DNA from 3 places in the Cytobacillus sp. FSL R5-0377 genome. Region 1 is predicted to be linked to each of the others. Evidence: riboswitches for the same ligand, from Rfam matches in the RefSeq annotation. Region 1 holds a riboswitch; each other region holds the start of a gene.
The links. A riboswitch is a leader RNA that binds a small molecule or an ion and turns the genes downstream of it on or off. The one in region 1 is predicted to bind S-adenosylmethionine.

Region 1 (4,233 bases):
AGTTCAACCGTTTTGCTGGTGTCAGAGGATGAGATTTTTTACAAGGAGAGGGTACATATTGGGGGTGAAAGAGCGGAACAGGAATTTATTCTCCAAGAATAAGAAGCCAGTTTAGGCGGCTGGCTTCTTTTATTTAGGCAATCGGTAAAGTAATGCGGACCGTTGTTCCTTCCTTTTCCCTGCTGTGGATGTAAAGGTTTCCGCCGTGGTTTTTAATGATTTTTTTGCAGATCATGATGCCAAGGCCGGTGCCTTTTTCTTTTGTACTGTAAAAAGGCTCACCCAGTTTGGCGAGGCGTTCTTCCGGTATGCCGATTCCTTCATCCTCGACACTGATGATGACAGATTGGTCTTCCTGACGGATATCGACGTTTATTTTGCCGCCCATTGGCATGGCTTCAATTGAGTTCTTGATGATGTTAATCAGGACCTGCTTAATTTTATCTTTTTCACATTTCACAAAGAACTCGCCGGGTGATTGAGTTAATTCGATCAGGATATTTTCCATAACCGCCTGGCTGTTTAAAAGGGTAATCACACTTTTTACAACGTTTGTCAGGCAGGTTTCTTCCATTTCGGTTATTTGAGGTTTGGCGAGAACGAGCAGGTCATTGACGATGCCTTCAATCCGTTCCAGCTCATTTAGAATGACCTCTGCGAAATTACCCTTATGTTCTTCGTATAATAGCTGCGTAAAGCCTTTAATGGCTGTAAGCGGGTTGCGGATTTCATGGGCAATGCCTGCAGCAAGCTGACCGACAACGGAAAGTTTTTCAGCGTTCTGCAGCTTTTCTTCAGTCTTCTTTTGTCCGGTTACATCTTTGATAATGATTTGGTATACCTTTCTGTTCTTGAAGGTGGTTGGAATCAGCTGGACTTCAGCTTTTCTTACTTGTCCATCGGTCCGGATCAGATTAAGCTCAAAATTCACGCTCAGCTTTGTTTGCAGAAAATCATCGAGGGTGGAATGTTCTGAAGGAGGGATGTAGTCGTGGAGGGAGGTGCCGATTATCTCTTTGATGCTCGTGAACCCAAAGAGCTTCTTTCCTTCATTATTGATATAGGTCCAAATCCCCTTTTGTGTCACCATTCCGATCGTATCCTTGGAGTACTCCACCAGAAAGCGGTACTTCTCCTGTGTTTCAAGAATTTCCTCTTCCATGATAATTCTCTGTGTCATATCCCGGATGATGCACATCATTTCTTTATCCTCATTAATGACTGTAAAATTGGCTTCCAGCCATAGGTAATGGCCTTCCTTATGTCTGAAACGAAAAGTCTCCCGTTTATGCGGGAGTTGTTCAAGATCTGCCAATGCATCTCTAAGAAGATCCCGGTCATTGGGATGGCAGTATGTATAAAGGCTGCTTCGATAAAAGTCCTGCTGCGTATACCCCAGCATTGATAGGCAGGAAGGGGAGACATATAAAGCAACGCCTTCTTTTGTCACTCTTGCAATCACATCGCTGGAATGCTGAATGGCCAGCTGCAGATTCCTCGCTTCGACTTTGTCGGCGAATAAATCTGCCGGATTCTCGGTCATAATCATTTTGTCCCTCCTTTATTGAGAAATGACACTTTTCCATTATTATACATGAGATAGAGGTATAGACACATAGGATTTAACTATCATTTTTTAGAAGAGTACATAGCATACGGGTTAATGACAGAGCGGATTCAGACCAGGAGGCGGTAATCAAATAAAATATATTTAAACTTTATATTGACTTTCTTTACTTTAAGATGGTAAAGTATTAAGCATATTAACAACCGCATATTAAAAATCTTCTTATCAAGAGAGGTTGAGGGACTGGCCCTATGACACCTCGGCAGCGGACAAAATTGTACCGTGCCAAATCCAGCAAGCATTGCTTGAAAGATAAGAAGAGGACCATTGATAAATGCTGCCCTCTTCTTTCTTTAGAAGAGGGTTTTTGTTTTACGCGGAAATATTGCATCAAGATTCTATTCATAAACATATGAATAATTCTTATCAAGAGAAGCAGAGGGACCTGGCCCAATGAAGCTTCGGCAGCAGGCAGACTGCACTGTGCCAAATCCAGCAGGCAAAAGCCTGGAAGATAAGGAGAGGACTTTAAAAAACCTCTTCTGATGGAAGGGGTAAATTTCAGGATATAATTCTTAGTTTTCGGATTGGAATAGTTAGACAATGAAAGGTGACAGGTACCTATACCAGTTCATCAAATTGGTATAGGTGCCTGTCACCAACCACCACAAAGGAGAGAGGCTGCATGATAGAGTTTCAGAATTTAAAGAAGGTCTATAAAAGCGGAGGTCAGCAGGTAGCTGCTCTGGATGGAATAGATTTAAAGATTAATAAGGGGGAGATTTTCGGGGTGATCGGCTTCAGCGGTGCGGGAAAGAGCTCTTTGATCCGCTGTGTCAATTGGCTGGAGAAGCCGACTTCAGGAAAGGTCATTGTCAGCGGCCATGACTTGACGGCTTTATCTGTTAGAGAAATTCGCGAAGTGAAAAGAAACATAGGTATGGTCTTTCAGCATTTCAATCTCTTAAACTCGAAAACAGTGTTTGCCAATGTGGCGATGCCGCTCACACTGGCTAAGGTCTCGAAGGGTGAAATAAAAAAGCGTGTCCATGAACTATTAGAATTCGTGGGGCTTGCCGACAAGGCGAACAGCTATCCTGATCAGCTGTCAGGCGGACAAAAGCAGCGGATCGGAATCGCCCGGGCGCTCGCAACACAGCCTTCCATTCTATTATGTGATGAAGCAACTTCTGCTCTGGATCCGCAGACAACCAGCTCGATCCTGCAGCTGCTGAAGAAAATAAATAAAGAATACAACATTACGATTCTGATCATTACTCATGAAATGTCTGTTATCAGGGAGATCTGTGATCGTGTCGCTGTCATCGAGGCAGGGAAGATTATTGAAGAAGGAACTGTCTTCAATGTCTTTTCTTCACCCCAAACCCCAACAGCGAAAAACTTTGTCAGCACGGTTATGAATGATCAAATACCTGAATCCATTAAGCAAGTGATTGAAAAGCAGCAGGGGCTTCAAAAGGTATTCAGAATCAATTTTGTCGGGAATTCTGCCGGCCAGCCGCTGCTTTCACAGGTTGCTAAAAAGTTTAATATTGACTTCAACGTTCTGTTTGGAAATATTACAGAACTGCAGGGAACCCCGTTTGGCAATCTCATTGTCGAATTCCAGGGGCAGGACAGTGAAATCAGAAGGGCGATTCAGTACATCAGCCAGGAAAAAGTTTCAATAAAGGAAGTGACTGCACGTGCTAGTTAACCAGGAAAAAATCATTGAAGCCTTAATCGAAACGGTCCAAATGGTGGCATTTTCACTGCTGTTTTCAGCTCTTATCGGACTCCCGCTTGGCATATTGCTTGTTGTGACCAGGAAAGGGCATCTGCTGGAAAACACCGTTGTTTTTAACATCATAAACAGCATTATTAATATTTTTAGATCAGTTCCTTTCATCATTTTAATGGTAGCCATTATCCCAATTACCCGGATGATTGTCGGAACATCGATTGGAACCGCCGCAGCCGTAGTGCCTCTTGTCTTTTATGCAGGACCCTACATTGCGAGATTAATAGAAAATTCATTGCTCGAGGTGGATCCAGGCGTCATTGAAGCGGCAGAAGCAATGGGAGCGACACCAGGACAGATCATTTTAAAATTCCTGATTCCTGAAGCACTTAGTTCGCTGGTATTGGGCTTTACCATTGCGACAATTGGTCTGGTAGGAGCATCTGCCATGGCTGGGGCAGTTGGAGGAGGCGGCCTTGGTGACCTTGCCATTACATACGGCTATCAGCGATTCGATACAACCGTCATGCTGATTACTGTTGCAATCTTAGTGGTCATGGTTCAGGGCCTTCAGTCATTCGGAAATCTCTTATCCAAAAAAATCAGAAGAAGATAACATAGGGGGAAATACATCATGAACAAACTATTTATATCATTCATTATTTTAGCATTGGCTGTCTTTACTGCCGCATGCTCAAGTACTACAGGCGGAGAAGAAACAAAGAAAGTTAAATTGGGTGTCAGCGGATCAGATACACGCATTTGGGATTTTATTGCTGAGAAGGCTGAAAAAGAAGGCATTGAAATTGAGGTTGTGACATTCTCTGATTATGTACAGCCAAACGTTGCCCTTGCCGAAGGTGATCTAGATGTAAATGCATTCCAGACAGTCGCTTATTTTGACACTTTTATTAAAGAGCATAAT
Region 2 (4,233 bases), 260 kb from region 1:
CTCAAGCTTATGGATCCCCTCTGACATCGTGTGCGGCTCAGGCACAAACTGATAGGTCAGATAATGCTGCAGGGAGTCATAGTTCAATACATCATTCTTAAGCGCCAATAAGATGCTCTTCTTCTCTGATCCAAAGAACGTGCGGTCTCCCTTATCGTAATAAAAGAAAGGCTTAATCCCAAATGGATCCCTGGCTCCATATAGGGACTGCTCCTGTTTATCCCAAATGACAAACGCAAACATACCGCGCAATTTTTCAACAGCCTTTTCTTTCATATGGCTGTAAAGCGCAATTATGACTTCTGTATCTGAGCTGGTTTCAAAGCTTAATCCTGCTTTGAGAAGTTCTTCACGAAGTTCCACATAATTATAGATTTCACCATTGAAGATGATCCAATATCGCTCATTCTCGTAAGTCAGCGGCTGGTGTCCGCTTTCAATATCAATAATGCTCAACCGGCGGAAGCCGAATTGAATATGATCATCAAAATAGTATCCTGAATCATCCGGACCCCGATGAGTAATGATATCATTCATATTTTGGAATTGTTCTTTATCTGCGTCACGGTAATTTTGTGCTTTTTCATGTACACAACCAATAAAACCACACATTATGTACGTCACCTACTCCATTCTTTTCTCAATATTAAGATACAGCCTCAGGCGGCTCTTTGTCTTAGAAAACATACCCTATAATACTACCACTAATCGCTAATAATTAGCACGCAGAATATAAAATGTTTCTATACGGAAAATTAAGCCATTATCCGAAGTTTATACGATACCATAAAATTATAAACGACTATAGAGCATAAAGACCGAAAAGTGATTAACACCCTATTAGTATTAGACGCAAAAAAGAAAGCGGGAGTTACATCATAAATGCAACTCCCGCTTTTTATATTACGCTTCAGAACGAAGAATTTCTGCTTTGTCAGTACGCTCCCAAGGAAGGTCAACATCTGTACGTCCGAAATGTCCGTAAGCAGCTGTCTGCTTGTAAATTGGGCGGCGAAGGCCAAGCATGTTAATAATTCCTGCAGGACGAAGATCAAAATGCTTTCTTACTAGATCAACTAATACATCTTCATCCACTTTGCCAGTTCCAAATGTATCAACAGAAATCGAAACAGGCTGTGCCACACCGATCGCATAAGCAAGCTGGACTTCAACTTTTTCTGCTAAACCGGCTGCAACAAGGTTCTTCGCTACATAACGTGCAGCATATGCAGCAGAGCGGTCAACCTTTGTAGGATCCTTGCCGGAGAACGCTCCGCCGCCATGGCGTGCATATCCGCCGTAAGTATCTACGATGATTTTGCGTCCTGTCAGGCCAGCATCACCTTGAGGTCCGCCGATAACAAAGCGTCCTGTCGGGTTGATGAAGTACTTAGTATTCTCATCAATTAGTTCTTTCGGAACAACCGGGTTAATAACATGTTCCTTCAGATTTCGCTGAATTTGCTCAAGGCTGATTTCTGGGTGATGCTGAGTAGAAATAACGATTGTGTCAATGCGCACAGGCTTGTCGTTTTCATCATACTCAACAGTTACCTGAGTTTTTCCGTCGGGACGAAGGTAAGGAAGGATTTCTTCTTTACGGACTTCAGTCAGGCGGCGGGAAAGTTTATGTGCTAAAGAAATCGGAAGAGGCATAAGCTCTTTCGTTTCGTTGCAGGCAAAACCGAACATTAATCCCTGGTCTCCTGCACCGATTGCTTCGATTTCCTGATCGCTCATTTGCCCTTCGCGTGCTTCAAGTGCCTGGTCAACCCCCATTGCGATATCAGCAGACTGCTCATCAATGGAAGTTAAAACAGCACATGTTTCGGAATCGAAACCATATTTGGCACGGGTATAACCGATTTCTTTTACCGTTTCACGAACGATTTTTGGAATATCTACGTATGTAGATGTTGTGATTTCACCTGCAACTAATACAAGTCCAGTTGTTACAGAAGTCTCTGCAGCAACACGGGCATTCGCATCTTTAGCTAAAATCGCATCTAAGATTGCATCAGAAATCTGGTCACAGATTTTATCCGGATGACCTTCAGTAACTGATTCAGAAGTGAACAAACGACGTTTTGTTGACATCTGGCTTCCTCCTTATAAATAGAAAATTGAGCGAGAATAAGAAATGGGGAAGCGGAAAAAATAACTTTTCCCTGTCATTTCATGGATCTCTGTTTGATACGGAACTCATTCCCTTAGTAGTATGAAATAAACATGGAGTTTTTATTAGAAAAATAGACAGCGCCGGCAAGAATGCCAGGTAACCATTTATCAGATTCATGCCAAAAACTCACATAAATAGTACATTCCAAAAGCCGTTCATTTCATTGCAAAATAAAAAACCTTCTCATTAGTGAAAAGGTTGAAAGCAAATCGATTCGCGCCTTTCACTCTTATCGTTCAAGGAATTACGTCCTTGCGTCAGGTTAGCACCTTTGCTGATTATTGCCTTTAGCAGGTTGCTGGGTTTCATAGGGCCTGTCCCTCCACCAGCTCGGGATAAGAGAGTATCCGTTCAAGGTTGAATCATACCGTATTTTATCGAACCATGTCAACAGATTTTCATTATTTTTCACAGTAAAATTCCGACTTTAAAAATTCTGCTTCATCCTTATAGAGAACAGCTTCCATCATCACACTTTTTCTTTAGAAATTTGTGCCTGTTTTTCGCAATCCATTTGTATGTCGGATTGCCCAGAAGTGCTGTGAGTGGTATATACAACAGGGTGCTGATTAAAAAGGTTGCAGGAAAGAGGAACAGAAGTCTCCTTACTGCAGTGTAACCCTTTTTCACGCTGCCTGCGGGAGTAATAATATGAAGCTCCCTCCGCAAATCATGTCTGGAAAACGATAAAGTGCCCTGCATTTTTTCATATTCCTGCAGGGAGATCCATTCGACTTTATTCAGCCAATCGAGTTTATTAAAAATCCTCTTTGTTTCCTTGCATAAAGAACATGTTCCATCATATAGGGCAATTGTCTTCATTTTAGATCAGTCCCATGATAAAATTAACACTTTCTTCTATAATAGCATATATCAGTTATAAGGTGATTAAAGTGGATTGCATGTCCAAATGTGACAATTTTATAACACAGACAAAAAAGTTTCGTAATAGTATAGACTAATCATTTCAATGTGTTATACTAATTTCGAGATGTAATCACTTTCATAAAAAAATCGGGAAAAAGGAAGGTATTCATCAGATGAACTCTGTAAGCATATCAAATGAATTGAGCGAATTACTAAATGGCAGCAACATTCAAGTGCAATTATCCGTTCCTCAGCTTGTGGAAAAGGTTCTAAACCGCAATGAAGGGTCCCTTACTTCTACTGGAGCTGTTCGCGCTACGACAGGAAAGTATACAGGGCGTTCTCCTAAAGATAAATACATTGTTGAAGAAGCATCAAATAAAGACAAAATGGACTGGGGCAGTGTAAACCAGCCCATTTCTGAAGAAGCATTCTCTAATCTTTATAATAAAGTAATCAATTACTTAAAAGAAAAAGAAGAAGTATTCGTATTCAAAGGATTCGCAGGTGCTGATAAAAAACACCGCATGCCTATCCAGGTAATCAATGAATATGCATGGCATAACCTATTTGCCCACCAGTTATTCATTCGCCCTGCAGAAGACGAGCTATTGGATCATCAGGCAGAGTTCACTGTCATTTCTGCTCCTAATTTCAAAGCAGACCCTGCTGTTGACGGAACAAAGTCCGAAACATTCATTATCATTTCATTTGAACGCCGCACCGTTTTAATTGGCGGAACAGAATATGCCGGTGAAATGAAGAAGTCCATCTTCTCTGTTATGAACTACATGCTTCCAGAAAACGGAATTCTTCCTATGCACTGTTCCGCAAACGTTGGACGGGAAGGCGATGTTGCTTTATTCTTCGGCTTATCCGGAACTGGAAAAACAACTTTATCTGCAGATCCGAACCGCAAGCTAATCGGTGATGACGAGCATGGCTGGTCTGCGAATGGAGTCTTCAATATTGAGGGCGGATGCTACGCGAAATGCATCAACTTATCCCGTGAAAAAGAACCGCAGATTTTTGATGCGATCCGTTTTGGTGCTGTATTAGAAAATGTAGTGGTAAACAGCGAAACCCGGGTTGCAGATTACGATGACAGCACTTTAACTGAAAATACACGTGCGGCGTACCAGCTTCAGGCCATCGATAATATCGTTGACCCAAGCATTGCCGGACAC
Region 3 (4,233 bases), 1.7 Mb from region 1:
CATCTTCCTATGGAGACAGTTCGATGTACCATCAACAGTTTTTAGATAAGTGTCTAATTTCAATACAATTTGTCGATAAAAAAACAAGCAATTTTACTGGACATTTTTGATTAAAGCGTTTATTTTACTATAAAAAGGCAATATTCTATGTATAAGTTTCAATAAATTGGAATGGGATGGTGTTACGGATGGCAAACAAGAAAAATGTTAAATCTCCCGGCAAAGATCTCAATATTGGTGCAAATGTTTCATTAAACGGCCTGGTAACAGCCGTTTTTGATAATATGGTCCATGTCCAGATTGGCGCTAAGATAGTAACAGTTCATGTTAAAGACCTGTATTCAGGATTAAATAATCCATTATTGAATAAACAGCAGGCTTAGTATCCACCATCTCAAATTATACTTCAGAAGGGGCAGCTCGTAAGCTGCCCCTTCTGTTTTTTAGACCGGCTGAACCTGCTTATGCTTCACCGCATCATGTGCATAATCTCCAAGCACTTGATATGCCTTCCAATCAGATCTGTCTAATAATGACACAGCTTCTGCAGATGCCTTAACAATCACAGCCTCTTTTGACACTTTGCTGATGATTTCAATTCCCTCTGGCAGCTCTGTTTGCTCAACATTACCAAATACAACCCAGATCTGCTGTTCAACAACGTTCTCTTCCGATACTGCTTCCTCAAATGCTGAAGGAAAATCGGCTTTTCCTGCATGAATTAAATCTTCAATAATTGCACTTGCCGTTGGGAACATGCCTGCTCCTGGCCCCTGCAGGCTGATATTTCCGACAATATCTGCATCGATGGAAACGGCATTTTGCACGCCTTCTACTCTGTACAAAGGATGTGCTTCTCCTGTCAGGACCGGCTTTACTGTACAGCGGATAGAATCTTTTTCCTTCTGAATGGATGCTACATGCTTGAACTTCAGGCCCAGCGAATCAGCCAAAGTAATTTGCTCAATCGTAATATCAGTAATACCTTCTCTGACAGAGTATTCCTGTGCCGGCGCTTTCCCAAATACCAGCTCGCTTAGAACAACTGCTTTGTAAAAGGCGTCATATCCTTCGATATCATTTTTGGGATCGGCTTCTGCATAACCTTTTTCCTGAGCTATTCTCAGTGCTTCTTCAAATGATAAATTCTCCTCCCTCATACTTGTCAAAATGAAATTGGATGTGCCATTTAATATTCCTTCAATTCGTTCTATCCGGTTGGCATTCAGCAGCTGTTTGATGGTCTGAATGATGGGAATTCCGCCGCCGACAGTTGCTTCAAATCCCAGTGATACATTCTTTTCTTTTGCAAGCCTCGAAAGCTCACTTCCATGAAATGCAAACATTTCCTTATTGGCTGTAATGACATGGCATCCTCTCGATATTGCCTGGCGTAAATATGTATAGCCCGGTTCCCTGCCAACAATGGCATCAATTACGACATCAAGCTTTGGAAGCTCAATGATATCTTGAAAGTCATCTGTTAAAAGCACCTCATCATCAGGCAAAGTATGCTTATTCACATTTTTAACAAGGATGGCTGCGACCTTCACTTCTTTCCCTAACACCGCCTGTAGCCTTCCCTGATGTTTGCTGATCGTTTCATATACTCCTTTTCCAACTGTTCCAAACCCCAATAGCCCAATCGTCATCACTGACATCTCTCATTCCCCCTGGATACAATTTATCGTGCCTGCCGTAAAACAAAAAACCCCTTCCGTCCATTACAGACAAGAAGGGGTTTGAATTTACTATCCGTTCATTCCGCCTTCTTATCTTCGGAAAATGTATTCCTCTGAATTTGGCACCGTGCATAAATGCTGGTTGCCGAGGCTTCATAGGGTCAGTCCCTCCGCCTCTCTTGATAAGAAGTTTCTAAGTATTCAATTTATATGAATGATAAACATTTTTAAGGACTGCGTCAACCTTTTTTTTGATAAATTATTTTCTTCAAACGCTTTCACTTTCCCTGGTATCCGTTATGATTTCAAGAAAGTGCTTAAGAATCCTGGCTGTAAGCCCCCAGATGACCTTATCCTGAAAATAATAAAATACTTCTTCTGCTCTTCTTGTCTGCCAATTGTAATTTTCTCCTCCAGCAATCAAGTCAAAAGGAAAATTTTCTTCCGGCTCTACTTTAAAATTCACGTGATATGTTTCCGGCTTTACGTTTTTTAAAAATGAAAGAGGGACAGTAAAGATCTCTTCTACTTCATCAGGGTTCGGCACAATCTGCTCCGGGTTTTGGATAATGCCTGCATAAGGGTAAATAATCTGGCCAAAAGAAATCATGTAATCCAGCGGGGAAACATCTGTGATGCTGTCTTCATCCACACCGAGTTCCTCAGAGGTTTCACGGATGGCCGTATGCTCTTCATCCCTATCTTCCGGATCTATTCTTCCCCCGGGGAAACATACCTCCCCAGGCTGCCTTCTCATTTTTAATGAACGCACTTCAAAAAGGACATGAACCTCATTATTGATCTCAACCAGCGGAAGCAAAATAGCGAATTTCGAATATCGCTCACTCCCTAAAATGATGGGGGTTCTGTTCCTCAGCCTTTTAGCCAGTTTCTCAATCTCCATTTCTGCCCACCTCCAGCAGCAATACATTTCAGTTTTTATATCCTTATCATACTGTATTCTTTGCGTTTTATTAATATATACGGCTTGTCCCATATAAAGATTAAGGCCCATCTGCTGTATTAATGGTCCCTGCCCTTCAAAAGTAAAAGAAAGTTTCCCCGCCTGCAATTCAGGGAAAATAAAAAAATATCAAATGACAATGGGAGTGAAAAATATGCAGAAGAATATATTAATAGGCGGATACGATACACAGCAAGAGCTTAAAGAGGCCATTGAAGGCGCAGGGTCAAATGGGTATCAGAAGGAAAATCTTGTGATCGTCTCAAAGGATGGAGCAAACCTTGAAGCCTTTGCAGACAATTACGGAGTAAACTTGCGAATAGTCGGATCTCAGGAACTGGGCAATCAGCGTTTTCTTGATTCAGTTAAAGCTCTTTTCATGGGGGAAGACCCGGACACAAGTTCCGGAATTGATCCTGATAAAAAAGATGGTACACGGTTTGATGAACATGATCTGGATCAGTACGCAAGCATGGTTTTTGATGGAAAATATGTTTTAATCGCTGACTATTATGGGCAATATCCTGGGTCCCCTCAGGACAATCAGAGGATCAATGCTGAACACTCTGAAGGATATTTGGAGAGTGCTTCAGCCCGGGAGGCTGTCCATGAATCGGATATCAAGACACTTGCAGATAAATCCGCAGGTACATGCTGTGTCAATGAGAATCATAATCGTGTTCAGACTTCAACTAATTCAGCGATAAAAATCAGCTCAGAATTAAATAGAGATGAGCAGCTTGCCAAGGAAAGGCTTAAATAGCATAGCCCCCTGAAAAGGGGGCTTTTTGCTGAAACGAAAAGAGAGGTTTCCCCTCTCTTACGCATATTTCTTGTTATCCTCTTCCCTTTTAAAGAAGCTCTTCATCGCATGGAATACATCTGCTTTTTGCTTAAGAATATAATATCGGAAATCTTCATTCTTAATATTTTTATAGGCGGACATCAGGGTCGAGTGGCGGTTATACTGGTTGACCTCACCGTATCCAAACATATTGGAGACCTTCATCAGTTCTTCCACCAGCTTGACACAGCGTGCATTATCAGAGGTCAGGTTATCACCGTCTGAGAAGTGGAAAGGGTAAATATTGTATTTGCGCGGGTCATACTTAGCATCAATCAATTCAAGCGCTTTTCGGTAGGCAGATGAACAAATCGTTCCTCCGCTTTCTCCTTTGGAAAAGAAATCTTCCTCTGAAACTACCTTTGCTTCAGTATGATGAGCAATAAATTCAATTTCGACAGTTTCATATTTGGTTCTCAGGAACCGCGTCATCCAGAAGAAAAAGCTTCTGGCCATATACTTTTCCCAGATCCCCATTGAGCCGCTCGTATCCATCATTGCAAGTACGACAGCCTTAGAATCAGGTTTTATTATCTCATTCCAGGTTTTAAACTTCAAATCTTCTTTATAAATCGGGTGGAATGCCGCCTTTCCCTTCATTGCATTGCGCTTGAATGCAGACATCATGGTCCTCTTCTTATCAATGTTACCCATTAATCCAGTCTTTCTAATATCATTAAATTCAATATCCTCAATAATATTTTCATCCTGCTCTTTTCTCTTTAAATTAGGCAATTCCAATT

Region 2: it holds a riboswitch for S-adenosylmethionine, as region 1 does, so the genes downstream of both, metK (methionine adenosyltransferase) here and NSQ49_RS15390 (methionine ABC transporter ATP-binding protein) in region 1, are expected to answer to the same signal.
Region 3: it holds a riboswitch for S-adenosylmethionine, as region 1 does, so the genes downstream of both, NSQ49_RS06770 (homoserine dehydrogenase) here and NSQ49_RS15390 (methionine ABC transporter ATP-binding protein) in region 1, are expected to answer to the same signal.

The regions. Positions count from the first base shown of each region.
Region 1 covers NZ_JBBORA010000001.1:3,028,008-3,032,240, forward strand. The annotation lists gene NSQ49_RS15380 (NRDE family protein) at 1-102, shown strand, start outside; gene NSQ49_RS15385 (PAS domain-containing sensor histidine kinase) at 134-1,549, opposite strand; SAM riboswitch class I at 1,787-1,886, shown strand; SAM riboswitch class I at 1,988-2,088, shown strand; gene NSQ49_RS15390 (methionine ABC transporter ATP-binding protein) at 2,253-3,284, shown strand; gene NSQ49_RS15395 (methionine ABC transporter permease) at 3,274-3,924, shown strand; gene NSQ49_RS15400 (MetQ/NlpA family ABC transporter substrate-binding protein) at 3,943-4,233, shown strand, end outside.
Region 2 covers NZ_JBBORA010000001.1:3,290,519-3,294,751, reverse strand. The annotation lists gene asnB (asparagine synthase (glutamine-hydrolyzing)) at 1-612, opposite strand, end outside; gene metK (methionine adenosyltransferase) at 904-2,097, opposite strand; SAM riboswitch class I at 2,406-2,521, opposite strand; gene NSQ49_RS16850 (thiol-disulfide oxidoreductase DCC family protein) at 2,627-3,001, opposite strand; gene pckA (phosphoenolpyruvate carboxykinase (ATP)) at 3,220-4,233, shown strand, end outside.
Region 3 covers NZ_JBBORA010000001.1:1,356,017-1,360,249, forward strand. The annotation lists gene NSQ49_RS06760 (CBO0543 family protein) at 1-49, shown strand, start outside; gene NSQ49_RS06765 (hypothetical protein) at 189-383, shown strand; gene NSQ49_RS06770 (homoserine dehydrogenase) at 444-1,661, opposite strand; SAM riboswitch class I at 1,770-1,871, opposite strand; gene NSQ49_RS06775 (NUDIX hydrolase) at 1,951-2,586, opposite strand; gene NSQ49_RS06780 (general stress protein) at 2,801-3,409, shown strand; gene yhbH (sporulation protein YhbH) at 3,467-4,233, opposite strand, start outside.